4 regions of the Priestia sp. 3CA3 genome follow, and region 2 is predicted to be linked to each of the others. Evidence: predicted binding sites of a transcription regulator. Region 2 holds the regulator's gene; each other region holds the start of a gene.
The links. Region 2 encodes Rex, which represses fermentation and respiration genes when NADH is low (regulators of the CRP and FNR family bind a similar motif). Its sites were predicted from a motif close to TTGTGAAATATTTCACAA; they were not measured.
Positions count from the first base shown of each region.

Region 1 (4,081 bases), on a different contig from region 2:
GAGTATCATATGCCATCACTCTCTCTTCACCTTGAAAGGTATACTTCATGAAATCTTTATTCCGGTCTGCTTCGTACATTTTTTTCATAAATGGCTGATTCATTAAATTTTTTCCAGCTTCTGTTGGATGAACGAGCGCTGTGCCATTTTGATCAAATAAAAATGCATATCCACCGTGATTTACTTCTGCTTTACCTACAATGTTTTTTAATGCATCTAAGTCTAAATCAGTAGCTATAACGCCCAGCACATTTTTAGTATCTGGATCTAAAATAGCCTTTGCAATCGTCACAACCGTCTTTTTCGTTGCTGCATCTTCATATGGATCCGTGTAAATTACTTGATCAGGTAATGCCATTGCTTGTTTGTACCAAACTCTTGAAGTCGGGTCATAACCTGATCCGTACTCTTGCTTAGGAACAGAATACATTCCCTTATTTTTAGTGCCTATGTATTCAAGTGCCAGGTTTGGATATTTTTCTTTAAACTGCGTAAACTCTTTTTGAACCGTATTCCATGTAAAATACGGATTTTTCTCTTGGTTTGTTTGATTTCCTTCCTGCTTAACAAAATTAACAATTACGTCATTTTCACTATACGTCAGCAAAGAACGACTATACATGTCTAAGTACGTATGAATCGTTTCTTTTAACTCTTTCACTTGACTTTGAGACTGAATCTCTACATCTTTTTCTATTTGTGTTTTGGTAAATTGATAAACAGCCCCTGAAACAACTAATAATAAAATAGCTATAAAAATACTAAAAAATACTACGAGCTTTGCACTTAACCTCTTCATTCCCTCACCCTTCTACAAAAATCTTTATATTACTAATAACGGCTTTTCATTTTCATTTTTGAAGAAGTTTTTGTGATTTATTTCAAATTTCTCCAAAAATAAAACCAGCCCATCCTTTCATAACGAAAGAACGTGCTGGTTTTATTTTTGCTTTTCGTATGCATCAGGTTCAATATGAACAAGCGTATCTTTAATCTGATGCTCATCGTTCATCATATGTTCAATTTGATCAGCAATTTCATGGCTTTTAATAACATTTAAATGGGGATCTACTTTAACAGTTACATCAATCACGACTTGATTACCAAGCTTGCGCGCTTTCACATCTTCTACTTCTTTTACACCTTCTACAAGCCCAATGCTTTCTTTGTAGTGCCCTAACTTTTCTTCATCAAATCCGTCCGTTAAGGAGTGAGCCGCTTCTTTAAAAATCTCGATGGCTGTTTTACAAATAATAATTCCCACAGCAAAAGCAGCTACCACGTCCAGCCAGGGCAGGCCGAATTGTGAGCCGAAAATTCCCACAACAGCCCCTATACTCACAAGTGCATCAGACAAATTATCTTTAGCAACCGCATATAAAGACTGGCTATCAAGTTTTTTAGCAAGCTTAATATTATACCGGTAGACACCACCCATAACAGCAGCCGCTCCAAGACCTACCCAAGCAGCCAGTAAATTAGGCGCTTCAGATTTGTCCATAAATAATGACTGACCCGCGTCGACCAATACTTCTAGTCCGATGACCATCATGATAAAAGAAGCAATAAGTGAAGAGATATGTTCCGCTCTGGAATGTCCATAGGGATGATCATTATCGCGAGGTTTTTTAGAGATTTTTAAGCCGACTAAGACGGCAATTGATGCAATAATATCTGTAACATTATTAAGACCGTCGGCTTTTAAAGCAGAGGAAGCGGTGACACCCGCAATAATAAGTTTACATGCTGATAAAAAGATATATGATAAGATACTAACCCAAGCGCCTTTTTGGGCTTGCTCATAGTAGTTCTCCATCCCTTCCACTCCTTTATTCAAAATAAGCAAACTTAGTGTAACAAATGGATTTCGTGTGGGTCTATAGAAACATTATTGGCTGTTAACATACAAATAGAGAATGTTAAACTCTTTAGCTTTCTGCAAAACAAGTTGCCTTTACTCAACACTTTAAACGTTTAAGATCTTTCTAAATGTGGCACTTCATGTAGAAGAACCCTTTTTTAAATCGCCCTGTAGAATTGTTTACTATTTTTTTAAGGGTGTGATTTTTATCACAGCCGAGGGTATTTATTCTTGTTACACTAACATTGTGAAAAACATCACAAAATAAAATTCAAAGGATGATACAAATGAAAACACAATTTACACCAAAGACACGAAAAGTTGCCGTTATCGGAACTGGTTTTGTTGGCTCAAGCTACGCTTTTTCAATGGTGAATCAAGGTATTGCCAATGAATTAGTGTTAATCGATATGAACAAAGAAAAAGCAGAAGGCGAAGCACGCGATATCAATCATGGAATGCCATTTGCCACACCGATGAAAATCTGGGCTGGAGATTATAAAGACTGCGCTGATGCTGATTTAGTGGTTATTACAGCGGGCGCTAATCAAGCTCCAGGGGAAACGCGCTTAGATCTAGTTGAAAAAAACGTTAAAATTTTTGAATTCATTGTAAAAGATATTATGAACAGCGGATTTGACGGCATCATTTTAGTGGCAACAAATCCAGTTGATATTCTCGCACACGTTACACAAAAAGTATCAGGATTACCAAACGAACGAGTAATTGGTTCAGGAACGATTCTTGACACAGCTCGCTTCCGCTACTTGTTAAGCGACTATTTCGAAGTAGATTCTCGCAACGTCCACGCTTATATTATGGGGGAACATGGAGATACGGAATTTCCTGTTTGGAGCCACGCGCAAATTGGCGGTGTGAAGCTCGAACATTTTATCAATACTGCTGCTATTGAAAAAGAGCCGGATATGCAGCATCTATTCGAACAAACACGCGATGCGGCTTACCATATTATTAATCGAAAAGGAGCGACTTATTACGGAATTGCGATGGGACTTGTACGCATAACCAAGGCTATTTTAGATGATGAAAATTCTATTTTAACGGTATCTGCTTTATTAGAAGGACAATACGGTATTTCTGATGTGTATATCGGCGTGCCGGCTATCATTAATAAAAACGGCGTGCGCCAAATTATTGAATTGAATTTAACTCCTCACGAACAGCAGCAGCTCGAGCACTCTGCTAGCATTCTTAAGCAAACTCGCGACAGAGCTTTTGTGTAACATCAAAAGATTTTTGCGGGGGACTCCCCCGCTCCCTTGTTTTAAATATGTAGTAGAGGTGTATGAATATGACGTGGACTCAAGTATATAATCCGTTAAATAATATTTGGCTTTCTGCACTAATTGCACTCATCCCCATCATCTTTTTCTTTATTGCTTTAACTCTTTTGAAATTAAAAGGACACATTGCTGCTGGTATTACGGTACTTCTTTCTATGATTATTGCTATTTATTTTTATGATATGCCTGCCTCAATGGTCTTAGGAGCCACAGGCTATGGGTTTTTGTATGCACTTTGGCCCATCAGCTATATTATTATCGGCGCGGTGTTCTTATACAAGCTAACTGTCAAAAGCGGACAGTTTACTACCATTAGGCAATCTATTATTTCAATAACCGATGACCCCCGCTTGCAAATGCTGCTTGTTGCTTTTTCCTTTAATGCTTTTTTAGAAGGAGCAGCAGGATTTGGAGCTCCAATTGCCATTACAGCAGCGCTTCTAGTTGGACTTGGATTCAAACCGTTAAAAGCAGCGGCGCTATGCTTAATTGCTAATACAGCTTCAGGAGCTTTTGGCGCCATGGGGATTCCTGTCATTGTCGCAGGACAAGTATCTGGCATTGATCCAAAAGAAATTGCTCATTTTCTTGGCACGCAGCTTCCGATTATTTCTTTTCTTATCCCTTTTTTACTTGTCTTTATTATGGATGGGATAAAAGGATTAAAAGACGTATGGAAAGCAACGAGCATCACAGCCATTTCCTATGCACTGACGCAGTATTTAACTGTTACATACATCGGCCCTGAACTTCCAAATATCACATCTTCTATTGTGAGTTTGCTTGCTCTTGCTTTTTATATTAAAAGAACAAGCCCGGCAGCAGCTAAAAGCTTCAGCCTGTCACCAAAACAAATTTTAAAGGCTTGGTCTCCTTTTATTCTATTAACGATACTCGTTACGGCTTGGAGCATTTC
Region 1 covers NZ_JBXENJ010000009.1:88,401-92,481, forward strand. The annotation lists gene AC1VNJ_RS21820 (methyl-accepting chemotaxis protein) at 1-799, opposite strand, end outside; gene AC1VNJ_RS21825 (cation diffusion facilitator family transporter) at 941-1,816, opposite strand; gene AC1VNJ_RS21830 (L-lactate dehydrogenase) at 2,149-3,105, shown strand; gene AC1VNJ_RS21835 (lactate permease LctP family transporter) at 3,168-4,081, shown strand, end outside.
Region 1: the regulator Rex is predicted to act here: its motif matches at 2,107-2,124, upstream of AC1VNJ_RS21830 (L-lactate dehydrogenase).

Region 2 (4,081 bases):
TATATTTTCTAATTCTTTGATTTCCTCTATTTCTGCTTTCTTTTCTACATAATAGTCATAATCTCCAAGAAATTCTTCTACTCCTTCAGGAGATAGCTCTGCTATTTTATTGGCAATACGATTAATAAAATAACGGTCATGTGAAACAAATAATAGAGTCCCTGGGTAATCAATTAACGCATTCTCGAGTACTTGTTTGCTATCTAAATCAAGATGGTTAGTAGGTTCATCCAAAATTAAGAAGTTAGCTTTTTGAAGCATAAGCTTCGCAAGAGCCAAACGTGCTTTTTCACCACCGCTGAGCGTGGAAACGATTTTCAGTACATCATCACCTGAAAACAGAAAATTTCCAAGCGCTGTACGGATTTCTTTTTCAGGTTTGGCTGGGTAGTCATCCCAAAGTTCATTTAAAACGGTTTTATTAGACGTTAAATTGGCTTGCTCTTGGTCGTAATAACCAACCATTACATTTGAGCCAAAGGAAATGGTTCCAGTCTTGCAGCTGAGTTTATCCACAATGCCTTTTAATAAAGTTGATTTCCCCACGCCATTAGGACCAACCAACGCAAGGCTTTCCCCTTTTTTAATGCGAAGGTTTGCCTCTTGGACGACATAGTTGTGTTCATCATATCCGATAGACACATCTTCCAGATTTAAGACTTCATTTCCGCTTTGACGTTCAATTTCAAACGAAAAACTAGCTGATTTTTCGCCTTCGTTAGGTCGATTTATTAACTCCATTCGATCGAGCTGTTTACGTCTGCTTTGCGCACGTTTTGTAGTCGATGCGCGGGCGATGTTTCGCTGAATAAAATCATTCAGCTTTGCGACTTCATCTTGCTGCTTTTCGTACTGACGCAACTCTTTTTCATATCGCTCTGCTTTTTGTACAAGGTATTTAGAGTAGTTGCCCGTGTACTTCACCGTTGTTTTTTGTACGACTTCATACACTTGATTTACGACTTTATCAAGGAAGTAACGATCATGTGAAACGATTAAAATAGCTCCTTCATACCCTTGCAGAAACTGTTCCAGCCATGCTAAAGTTTCAATATCTAAGTGGTTGGTAGGCTCATCCAGAATAAGCAAATCAGGCTTTGTTAAAAGCAGTTTTGCAAGAGCCAGGCGCGTTTTTTGTCCACCGCTTAAGGAGGAAATAGGGGTGCTGTAGTCAAAGTTTGAAAAACGGAAACCGTGAAGAATAGATCGTGTATCCGCTTCATATTGATAGCCGCCTAAATCTTTAAACGTTACTTGAAGCTGATCATACTCTTTGGTTAATTTTTCGTATTGAACTGAATCATTAAAAATGTCTGGATCACCCATCTTCGTTTCAAGCGTACGTAATTCTTTTTCCATCTTCTTTAATGGAGCAAAGACAGTCATCATTTCTTCCCATATGGAGAGTGTTGACTCAAGAACTGTATCTTGTCCCATATAATCAATGGAAACACCCTTAGGTTTAATAATTTCTCCGCTGTCATAGGAAAGCTGCTCAGCAATAATTTTTAATAAAGTTGATTTACCAGCACCGTTTCGTCCCACTAGGGCAATGCGGTCTTTTGATTGTACTTCTAACTTTATATTCGATAAAATGGGTTCTGCCCCATAGTATTTTGTAATACCGTTCAATTGTAGAATAATCATTTTTTCACCTCTAGTAGTATATCCATAGTGTATTTTAACATATTTTTAACTACAAGTTCTTCCTACAAGCGTTTGTAATTTGTAGAGGGACAAGGACAAATGATGAAGCGAATGTTTTGATTCATGAAATAAAATGATTTTACCTGCACATTTTATACAGGATACTATGTTAAAATAAGAGATAAGTGCATCTCTGAACTTATCTATGATGGATGTAAAAAAATCCGTCATGACTAACAAACCGATCCTTTGAAGGGCTAATTGCTTCGTTCTACATACCGACTTTAAGGAGTGCTGAATAGACAAAAGCCGTCGAGGTGTGAAGCGGAGTATATATAAAACAAGAGAAAAGAGAGAGAATTGGAAGCGCTACCTCAAAGCGGTTGATGCTTTGTGAAAGGTAATGCAATATGACTTGAAAATGTTAGTAATGACATACATGAACTGAGGGGGTACAACGTGAACACTGAACAATTAAAAATACCACAAGCAACGGCTAAACGATTGCCGCTTTATTATCGTTTTTTGAAAAATTTGCATGCTTCTGGTAAACAGCGTGTGTCGTCAGCGGAGTTAAGTGAGGCAGTGAAAGTGGATTCTGCTACTATTCGTCGGGACTTTTCTTACTTTGGTGCATTAGGAAAAAAGGGATACGGCTACAATGTGAATTATTTACTTACATTTTTCCGTAAAACGTTAGACCAAGATGAAGTAACGAAAGTAGCACTGATTGGCGTAGGGAATCTAGGAACGGCCTTTTTAAATTATAATTTTATTAAAAATAATAACACCAAAATTGAGTGCGCTTTTGATGTGATAGAAGATAAAGTAGGTACGAAAGTAGGCGACGTGCCGGTCTATCATCTTGACCAATTGGAAGATTATATGAGTGATGACATCTCAGTAGCGATTTTAACCGTTCCTGCCACTGTTGCTCAGCAAATTACTGATCGTTTAGTGAGTTGCGGAATTAAAGGAATTTTAAACTTTACTCCTGCACGCTTAAACGTACCGGATGAGATTCGACTCCATCATATTGATCTTGCTGTAGAATTACAGTCGCTCGTCTACTTTTTGAAAAATTATCCTGTTGAATAAGGCGGACTGTGTTACGATTTCCTTAAGTCTAAATTAATAAGGAGAGTGGGAATATGGGGATTGGAGCAGGCAGTTGGATTATTATTGCGATTGTAGCACTGCTTATTTTTGGACCGAAACGGTTACCGGAGCTAGGAAGATCAGTGGGCCAAACGCTTAGAGAGTTTAAGCATGCCGCTAGTGGTGCATCAGAAGATCGTGAAAAAGATAAACAGCGTCAAGTAGATGACAAAGAGTAAAAGGGTGATCATAGTATGACCGAACAAGAAATGTCAATATATGATCATATAGGAGAGCTGCGAAAACGCATTTTAATTGTTTTATTTTTCTTTGTGATTGCCACAATTGGCGGCTTTTTTATAGCGGATAAGGTTATTGTCTATTTACAGCATGCTGATGAGGCAAAGAATTTAACGATGAATGCATTTCGGTTAACAGATCCAGTTAAGATTTATATGCAATTTGCTGTTATTATCGGCTGTGTACTTGCAGCTCCTGTTGCACTGTATCAACTTTGGGCATTTATTAGTCCTGGTTTATATGAAAAAGAGCGTAAGGTAACGCTTGGATATATTCCTGTTTCCATTTTTCTCTTTATCGGCGGTGTCTCTTTTTCTTATTTTGTGTTGTTTCCATTTGTCGTTGATTTTATGACGCGCGTTTCTGATGAGCTGAATGTAAACCAAGTGATTGGCATTAATGAATACTTTTCTTTTTTAATGCAGCTCACACTGCCTTTTGGCTTGTTGTTTCAGCTTCCTGTCGTCGTTATGTTTTTGACGCGTTTAGGAATTATAACGCCTATGTTTTTATCTCAAATTCGAAAATATGCCTATTTCGTACTGCTAGTTATTGCCGCACTTATTACACCACCGGAATTGCTCTCGCACATGATGGTGACAGTGCCGCTCTTAATTTTGTATGAAATCAGCATCATTATTTCCCGCATTTCGTATCGCAAAGTGTTAAAGGCAAGGGCAGAGCAAGAAAGAGAAGATGTTAGTATGTAAAAAAAACCACTGAAACAGTGGTTTTTTTATTTGGATGAATCATCTTGATTTTTATATTGCTGCTGCAATTTTTTAATTTTGTAGTGCAAGATAAAGATGCGAACCGCAAACCTGAAATCGAATGCGGCTACGAGTGCAAATAAGATTGTGGGGAAATTCCAGACGGTTTCCTGGGCATTTTGAATTGCCAAGTAGGTGAATAAAATCCCCATAATAATATAAATAAACCCTCGTGTTAAAGGGATATTCTTCATAAAAACATGCCTCCAAAAATGAACTGCATTTGTTCTGCTTGTTTTTGCATTTCTATAATTTTATCTGCAAAA
Region 2 covers NZ_JBXENJ010000025.1:3,764-7,844, forward strand. The annotation lists gene AC1VNJ_RS26275 (ABC-F family ATP-binding cassette domain-containing protein) at 1-1,647, opposite strand, end outside; gene AC1VNJ_RS26280 (redox-sensing transcriptional repressor Rex) at 2,107-2,745, shown strand; gene tatA (twin-arginine translocase TatA/TatE family subunit) at 2,799-2,984, shown strand; gene tatC (twin-arginine translocase subunit TatC) at 3,000-3,755, shown strand; gene AC1VNJ_RS26295 (YdiK family protein) at 3,782-4,009, opposite strand; gene AC1VNJ_RS26300 (CPBP family intramembrane glutamic endopeptidase) at 4,006-4,081, opposite strand, start outside.

Region 3 (4,081 bases), on a different contig from region 2:
TGTTCAGAAAGTTCTTTTTCAATAACTTTCGACGCAATTAAAACAGATAATGAAGCAACTTGCTCACGTAACGCAGCAACTGCTTGATCTTTTTGCTGTTCGATTTCTTGTTTTGCTGCAGCTTTTAGACGCTCAGACTCTTCGCGTGCTGCCGCAATGATTTCTTCTTTTTTATCTTCTGCAGACTTTCTAGCGTTTTCCATCATTACTTGCACTTCTTGACGAGATTGCTTTAAGATTTCACGCTGCTCTTCAACAAGCTTCTTCGCTTCCTCATTTTGCTTTTCTGCTTCATCAATCTCACCGGCAATATGCTCTTCACGTTTTTTCATGATTCCCATTACAGGACCAAACGCGAATTTTTGAAGTAACGCAAGTAGGATAAGGAACATCACTAATTGGAAAAGAATATCTCCACCATTAATGCCTGCTGCTCCTAACACAAACATGTTCGACACGGCCATGTTCACTCCCTTCAGAGACTCCACATATATAATTTACTTCTTAAAGACATAAAGTAATGGCGAAGGTTCTTTTGAATGATCTTCGCCACATGTAACACATTATTATTTACCTTGTACCATGAATGCAATAACTACGGCGATAATTGGAAGCGCCTCAACTAAGGCAACCCCAACGAACATCATTGAAGTTAATGTACCACGTGCTTCTGGTTGGCGAGCTGTGCCTTCAATCGTCTTAGAAACGATAAGACCGTTACCAATACCAGCACCTAGTGCCGCTAAACCAATCGCAATTGCAGATGCTATTAAACCCATTTTATAAAGTCCTCCCTTAATATATATGATTTTGTTTAACTAAGTTTTGTTTTGTCCAAATTGGGTATTACTTGAACAAAGCTTTATAAATTAATGGTCGCTACTCACTTTGTGAGATAAATAAACCATCGTTAACATTGTGAAAATGAAGGCCTGAATTGCGCCTACAAAAATACTGAATCCTTGCCATAAAAGCATTGGGATAGCAGCTCCAATTGTACCTAGGAAGCCTGTTGTTGCTAAACCAGCTAGCAAGCTTAACAAAATTTCCCCAGCATAAATATTACCGTAAAGACGAAGGCCAAGCGTTAACGTATTGGCAAACTCCTCGATAATCTTAAGCGGGAATAAAAATGCCATTGGCTTGAAGTAATCTTTCGTGTATGCAGAGAAACCTCGCATTTTAATACCATAATAATGTGATAGTACAACTACCATAACGGCTAACGTCAGCGTAATTGCTGGATCAGCGGTTGGCGATTTCCACCATAAGTTATGGTCAATCACGATGGCGAATGGAAGACCCAACATATTTGACACAAAAATGTACATAAGTAAAGTTACACCTAGCGTCAAAAAGCGGCCACCTGTTTTCCAATCCATATTGCTATTAACGAGTCCTTTAACAAAATCTAAGACCCATTCAATAAAGTTTTGTGCACCGCTTGGCTTCATAGCAAGAGTACGAGTACATAAAACTGCAATTAAGAATACAATAACAGAAGCTACGGTAACCATAAGCAAGTTACTTTGACTAAAAGTAAGGCCTAGAAACTCTATAGTTGGTGATTCATGACCCAACTGTGTTCACCTCTCTTTCTATCTTCTACGCATATTTTGAACAACTAAATCTATGATAATGACAACATAATACGTCATTAATCCCACAACTACACTAATAATATGAAAGGTTTTTGGATAAGAGATGGTAATCACAACTGCGAGAGCAGCTGTTGCAAATCTTACAACAGTCCCAATTGAACGGGGCTTTTTCCCCTCATCCAACGCCTGTCCAAACTGCTCAAACTTTCTTACTAAGTTCCACAAATTATACAAACTCAGGGCGGTTCCTAAAATTAAACCTGCAAAAACAGCCTTATAACTTGTAAATCCCCAGCCGAGAACGTATAATGCTAACAAATACAATATGTATGAACGAAGTCTTGGAAAAACGTGCTGCAAATCCTGCATGAATTATTAATCTCCTGAAAAAAAATGGTGGACTGTCCGCAGCATCATAAAAACACCTGCTGCTAGCCCTGAAAGAAGGCCTAAAATCAAAAATAGTGGTTCGGTGTCAAGCCATTGATCAGCCCATCTTCCAGAGAATAAGCCAATTAAGACTGAACCTGCTAACTGTGATAGAATGATTGACACTAATGCCATCGCTTGCAAAGGATGACGGTTGCGATCTTTCATAAGCTCATACCCCTTTTGCAAAATTTTCTTTTTTCCGAATTCTCTATCGTTTTCATAGCTCAATATATGATAGAAAGGCAAAAAAAATTGCTAAAAAAGGTAAAAACAGCTAATAAAATACGCAGAAATATCAACGGTTTTCACAGGTTGAAAACCTTATCATTTATATTCCCTGTAAGCATACAATAGCGTATATTTAATGTCAATGTGTTTAAGCTAAAAACTTCACAACCTCTTCTTATTGTTCACATTTCTGCCACACATAAAACCTCTTCAAATGAAAACATTTAAAGAGGTTCATTCAATCGTTATTGTACTGTGTACAACCTGCTCTTGTCTATGCTTTTTCACAAATGCAAATATTTGGTACACTCCTGGTACAAGCGATTCATCAATCGTTATTTTTCGTTTTCTCATGCCTCTTTCTACATCCACGTCAACATCTAAATACGATACAAACTGTAAAGACTGCTTATCAAAAAGAGCGACGCCTAACTGATCTGCTCCTTCAGGCAAAAACAGTTCATAGCTATACGTATTTTTCTCTTTTTCCGCTGCTACTTGCAATCCCATGACACGAGGATAATCTGGAATGCTAATCATGTACATATAGGGAAGCGAAAATGTTTCACGTGAATCATTTATTTCCAAATATCCGTCATATATACCTTTATTTTTAAAACGGGGCTGCACCGATAAAGTGACAGCTATCTCTTTTGTCTGACGGGGTGGCACCGTGACGGGTAATGGAACATCCCAGTTCACTCCTTCATCCCTTTTTGGAACGTTTAAGCGATACGTTTTTGCTTTATCAGACTGGTTATCAATTTTAAAAGATAAAACTTTCTTTGATGGACGCGTAAAAATACCAAAAGATAAAGAAGATGGATAAAACAAAGATTCTGCTGTGACGGCTTTTGCTATTTGAATTCTTCCCGCTCCTTGTTCATATACGCGATACGTTTGACCGTTTAGCTGCTGCATTACTTTACTGGTGTTCATCAATGAAGCTTTGACTTGTTCAGGAGACCAGTTCGGGTGAGCTTGTAAAATCAGCGCACACGCTCCAGCTACATGGGGCGCAGCCATACTTGTGCCATGCATGCGTTCATATCCTCCAGGAACTGTACTATTAATGAAGTAACCTGGTGCGACGACGTCTGGTTTGATTCCCCAAGTAGTCGTTACAGGCCCTCTTGAACTGAAAGATGTGAGCAAGTCTTGCACCACTTGCTGCCCAGTGCGTAAGTACGGTTGTTGAGACTGAATGTGTTGGCTAATGGTGTCACCGCTTTTTTTACTTACCCATATCACGGGAATATTTACTGACTCTTTTAGTTTACTGACTATGCTTTTTTCTGTCGGGCTATATAAAATAACCGCTTTGGCTCCCGCCTGTTCAGCTTGTTTAATCTTTTTTTGAACCGCATTTCCTTCTGCTTTTAGCAAAATGACGTTACCCGACGCATGCTTTTGCTCTTTGGAATCTTCTTCATTTATTACACGCAGCGTTTGATTAAACGTCCATGGACGAGACCCTTCTACTGGCGCCATCATAATTTTTTCTTTGTTAAATCCAATTGTTAGAAATTGAACTGTTGTCGGAGAAACAGAAGCGCCAACGGAAATAGCTTTTCCCGCTGTACCCGGAGAGCCCACCGTCCATAAACCTGGACCTGAATTGCCGCTAGATGTAACCGTTACAATTCCTTTTTCAACAGCTCGATCTAACGCTAAGCTTGTTGGTAAATCAGGGCCATTCACATCATTTCCTAATGATAAATTAATAATATCTACATCATCTTGAATTGCTTTTTCAATAGCTAGAATAACACTTTCAGACGTTCCAGCTCCTCCAGGTCCAAGAGCTCGGTATGCATAGA
Region 3 covers NZ_JBXENJ010000007.1:221,932-226,012, forward strand. The annotation lists gene AC1VNJ_RS19620 (F0F1 ATP synthase subunit B) at 1-464, opposite strand, end outside; gene atpE (F0F1 ATP synthase subunit C) at 567-779, opposite strand; gene atpB (F0F1 ATP synthase subunit A) at 870-1,580, opposite strand; gene AC1VNJ_RS19635 (ATP synthase subunit I) at 1,599-1,970, opposite strand; gene AC1VNJ_RS19640 (AtpZ/AtpI family protein) at 1,977-2,198, opposite strand; gene AC1VNJ_RS19645 (S8 family serine peptidase) at 2,496-4,081, opposite strand, start outside.
Region 3: the regulator Rex is predicted to act here: its motif matches at 2,412-2,429, upstream of AC1VNJ_RS19640 (AtpZ/AtpI family protein).

Region 4 (4,081 bases), on a different contig from region 2:
ATGTTGCGCTCAACAGGTAATCCTTTCATTAGTGCTGAAAATAAGATGCCGAAAATGAGCGGTGGAAAAAGACTTCCAAAGAAGATAACCCAATCCCACGCATTTTTCCACGCTTGTTTTTCAACTTTTCCTCGAAATTCAAATGCTACACCGCGTCCGATAAGCGAAAGCAACAGAAGAACAAAAAGAACATATGACCCGCTTAATAGCGTTGCATACCAGTTTGGAAAAGCGGCAAACATAGCACCGATTGCTGAAATTAACCAAACTTCATTTGCATCCCAAAAAGGACCGATTGTATTAATAAAAGCTCGTCGCTCTAAGTCGTTTCTTCCTAAAAAGCGAGACACCATTCCAATCCCAAAATCAAAGCCTTCTAAAAAGATAAAACCAACAAACAGAATGGATACTAGCAAATACCAGAATTCATTAAGAGAAAACATTGTATCCCTCCTTTGTAAACGGATCAGTTGATGTTACTTTTGTATGTGCTTCGTGATCGTGATCTGGACCTTTTTTAATTTCTTTAACGAACAAGAACACCATAATCACAGCTAAAATTAAGTAAAAGAACGAAAACGAGATAATAGAAAATAGCAACTCACCTGCTGTTACACCAGGAGACACGGCATCTTCGGTTTTCATATAGCCAAATACAACCCAAGGCTGACGGCCAATCTCTGTCATAATCCAACCTGCTGAGCTTCCAAGGAACGGAAAGGCGATGGCAATCGTCATAATACGTAAAAATAGTTTGCTTTCTTGAAGTTTTTTACGAGAAAGCAAGTACGTACCCCAAATGCCTAATGCACATAATACGCCACCTAGACCAGCCATAATGCGGAAACTCCAAAACGTTGTTCGAACGGGTGGAATATAATTTCCTTCTCCATATTTCGCCGTATACTGCTGCTGCAGCTCATTCATTCCAGGAACGGAGCCTGAAAACTTACCGTATGATAAGAAGCTTAATAAGTAAGGTATTTTGATTTCACTCGTATTTTTCTTTTCATCAGGGTGAATATTTGCTGTTACTGTCCAAGCACCTGGACTTCCGCTGTTTTCCCATAATCCTTCACTTGCGGCCATTTTCATCGGCTGTGTTTTAACTAAATATCCGGCCTGTTCATGCCCAGATAGTGCAATTCCTACACCTGAAACTAGCCCTACAAGGATAGCAACTTGAAATGATTTTTTAGCAAAAGCCACATGTTTTTTCTTCAAGAGCATAACAGCGCTGACACCCGTGATAAAAAAGGCGCCTGTTGCAAACGAACCTAAAATTGTATGAGGGAATTCCACCCACAGCTGACCGTTCGTTAACAATTTAAAGAAGTCATTCATTTCCAAACGGCCATTATTTAGCTCCATTCCGACCGGATGCTGCATAAAAGAATTAGCCGTTAAAATAAAGAACGCTGAAAAGATAGTACCTAGACTAACAAGCCAAATACATAGACAGTGCAGCCATTTAGGCAAACGATCCCACCCGAAAATCCACAGCCCGAGGAACGTGGACTCCATAAAAAACGCGAGCAGTGCTTCAATAGCAAGCGGCGCACCAAATACATCTCCTACAAATCTTGAGTACTCTGACCAGTTCATGCCAAACTGAAATTCTTGTAAAATACCTGTTACGACTCCGACAGCAAAGTTAATCAGGAATAAGTGCCCCCAAAACTTTGCCATCTTTTTATACTGTTCATCTTTTTTTACTACGTACATCGTTTCCATGATCGCTACTAAAAAGACAAGGCCGATAGACAGCGGTACAAAGATAAAATGAAACAGCGTCGTTGATGCAAATTGAATACGTGATAGTATGACTGTATCCATCTTCTTTCTCCTTTCATATATAAGAACATTCATCATTTCCATAGATACTTTGCTCATTTCTGAGCATCTTTTACTTATATTGTGAAACATTGAGCATAACAATTCGAGAAATATGCTCAACATTTCACAAATATATGTAATGTCTCTCTTTCTATTTACATAGTATAGTCTATTTTTTTAGCTGTGCACGTACATTTTTTGAACGTTTTTAGACTAAAACGTGACTTTCTTGTGACAAAAAAGGGCAGGATCTCTTTATTTTTTCATAAAAAAAGCACGCTCTGATTTGAGCTTGCTTCTCTACGGTCGATATTTTGCTTTCGCATTTAATTTAGATTGACGAATGATTTGGTTAATGACTTCAGAAAATACAATACCAATGGCAATTGAACCTGAAATCATAAAGGCTTTTGCTGCAAGACTAATCGCTTCATTATAATTATTTTCTACAAAGTTACGCATGGCATCGTATGCTGTTCCCCCTGGAACGAGCGGAATAATACCTGCTACGGTGAAAATAATGATCGGCGTACGATAAATTTTTGCGTAAATTTGACTAATAATAGCAATAAAAAAGGCCGATGCTACAGTGCTTGGAATTTCATCTACACCATAGAACGTTAGCAAATAGTAAATGAGCCAGCCAATCATTCCGACAAAGCCACTTTTTAATAATGATTCACGTGGAACATTAAAAATAATCCCAAACGCTGCTGAAGCAATAAAACTTGTAATTATCTGCTCTACGATATGCATATGATGCCTCCCTTCTATAGAAGCGTAAATACAATGGCAATACCTGCACCAATAGCAAATGCCGTCAGAAACGCTTCTGCTCCTTTTGATAATCCAGACAGTAAATGTCCCGCCATTAAATCTCGCACTGCATTGGTAATCGATAACCCAGGAACGAGAGGCATAACGGATCCAATAATAATTTTATCAATTTGCGTTCCTAGTCCTGAAGCGACTAAAAGAGCTGATAAAAGTCCAATAACTAACGAAGCGGTAAACTCAGCAAAAAAGCGAATCGGAATAAGACGGTGGAAATACACCACGGTTAAAAATCCGAGACCTCCTGAAAACATCGCTGGAATAAAGTCCGTCCATAAACCTTGAAACATGATTAAAAAGCATCCGCTAGAAATGGATGCAGCTGCAAGTTGAACCCATAGTGGAAAAGCTACGTTCGTTGCTTCAATTTCTTGTAGCATTTCATACGCTTCCTCCAAGGAGATGTTTCCTTGACTGATGGTTCTTGAGACGCTATTTACCATAGTTACTTTTTTTAAATCCGTCGTTCGTTCGGAAATACGAATTAACTTCGTTTTCGTCGGTTCTTTCGTTTCAAGTGAAAACATAATCCCTGTTGGCGTCACATAGCTGTGGGATTTTTTTATACCATAAGACGCTGCAATCCGCATCATTGTGTCTTCTACTCGATACGTTTCTGCTCCGCTTTCTAACATAATTTTACCTGCTAGTAAGCTAACGTCCATAATTTCATATTTATCTAATTTTTGTTGTGTCATCAAATCGCTCCAAACATATTAAAGCTTGGTTTTTTCCCCTACAGCATACAGTGTATAAGAAAGAGGGAAGTGGACGCAATGGTTAATGCAAAAAAGTGTGGACTTTTTGTCTCACACTTTCAGGAATAGTATATACATTCCTTATCAATTCATACGTTTTGTGGTCTCACGCTCTACTAATACAGGTGCCATTTTATACTGTACCTGATCTATTTCTTGCTGATCCTGAATTTGCTGAAGTAAGAGGTTTACTGCTTTTTCAGCCATTTTTTCCATCGGTTGACGGATGGTTGTTAGCGGAGGTTGCGCTTCACTAGCTTCTGTAATATCATCAAACCCTATAACAGACAAATCCGCTGGAACGTGAAGTCCGTTTTGCCACGCACAGTGTATCACTTTCAGAGCAATGTAATCCGTAGCACAAATAAGCGCAGTTGGGGGCTCTGGATGATGAGCTAGCTCATTTATAAACTGATATAGTTCATCTGAGTTATTCATATCTTCTTTCACAAACTTTGCGTTTGCTGACGGTACATACTGATAAAAAAGAGACAGACGGTGCTCGACTCCGCTTACAGCTTTTCCAACGAACCCGATATTCTTATGGCCAAGGTCCGTTAAGTGAGCAACAGCTAATTGCATTCCCACCGCATCATCTACATGTACAATTGGCCAAAGTGCAGAAGAGCCGTCTCCTGTAAGAGAAACGTAAG
Region 4 covers NZ_JBXENJ010000007.1:304,459-308,539, forward strand. The annotation lists gene cydB (cytochrome d ubiquinol oxidase subunit II) at 1-443, opposite strand, end outside; gene AC1VNJ_RS20015 (cytochrome ubiquinol oxidase subunit I) at 430-1,836, opposite strand; gene AC1VNJ_RS20020 (threonine/serine exporter family protein) at 2,137-2,592, opposite strand; gene AC1VNJ_RS20025 (threonine/serine exporter family protein) at 2,607-3,368, opposite strand; gene AC1VNJ_RS20030 (LacI family DNA-binding transcriptional regulator) at 3,513-4,081, opposite strand, start outside.
Region 4: the regulator Rex is predicted to act here: its motif matches at 1,949-1,966, upstream of AC1VNJ_RS20015 (cytochrome ubiquinol oxidase subunit I).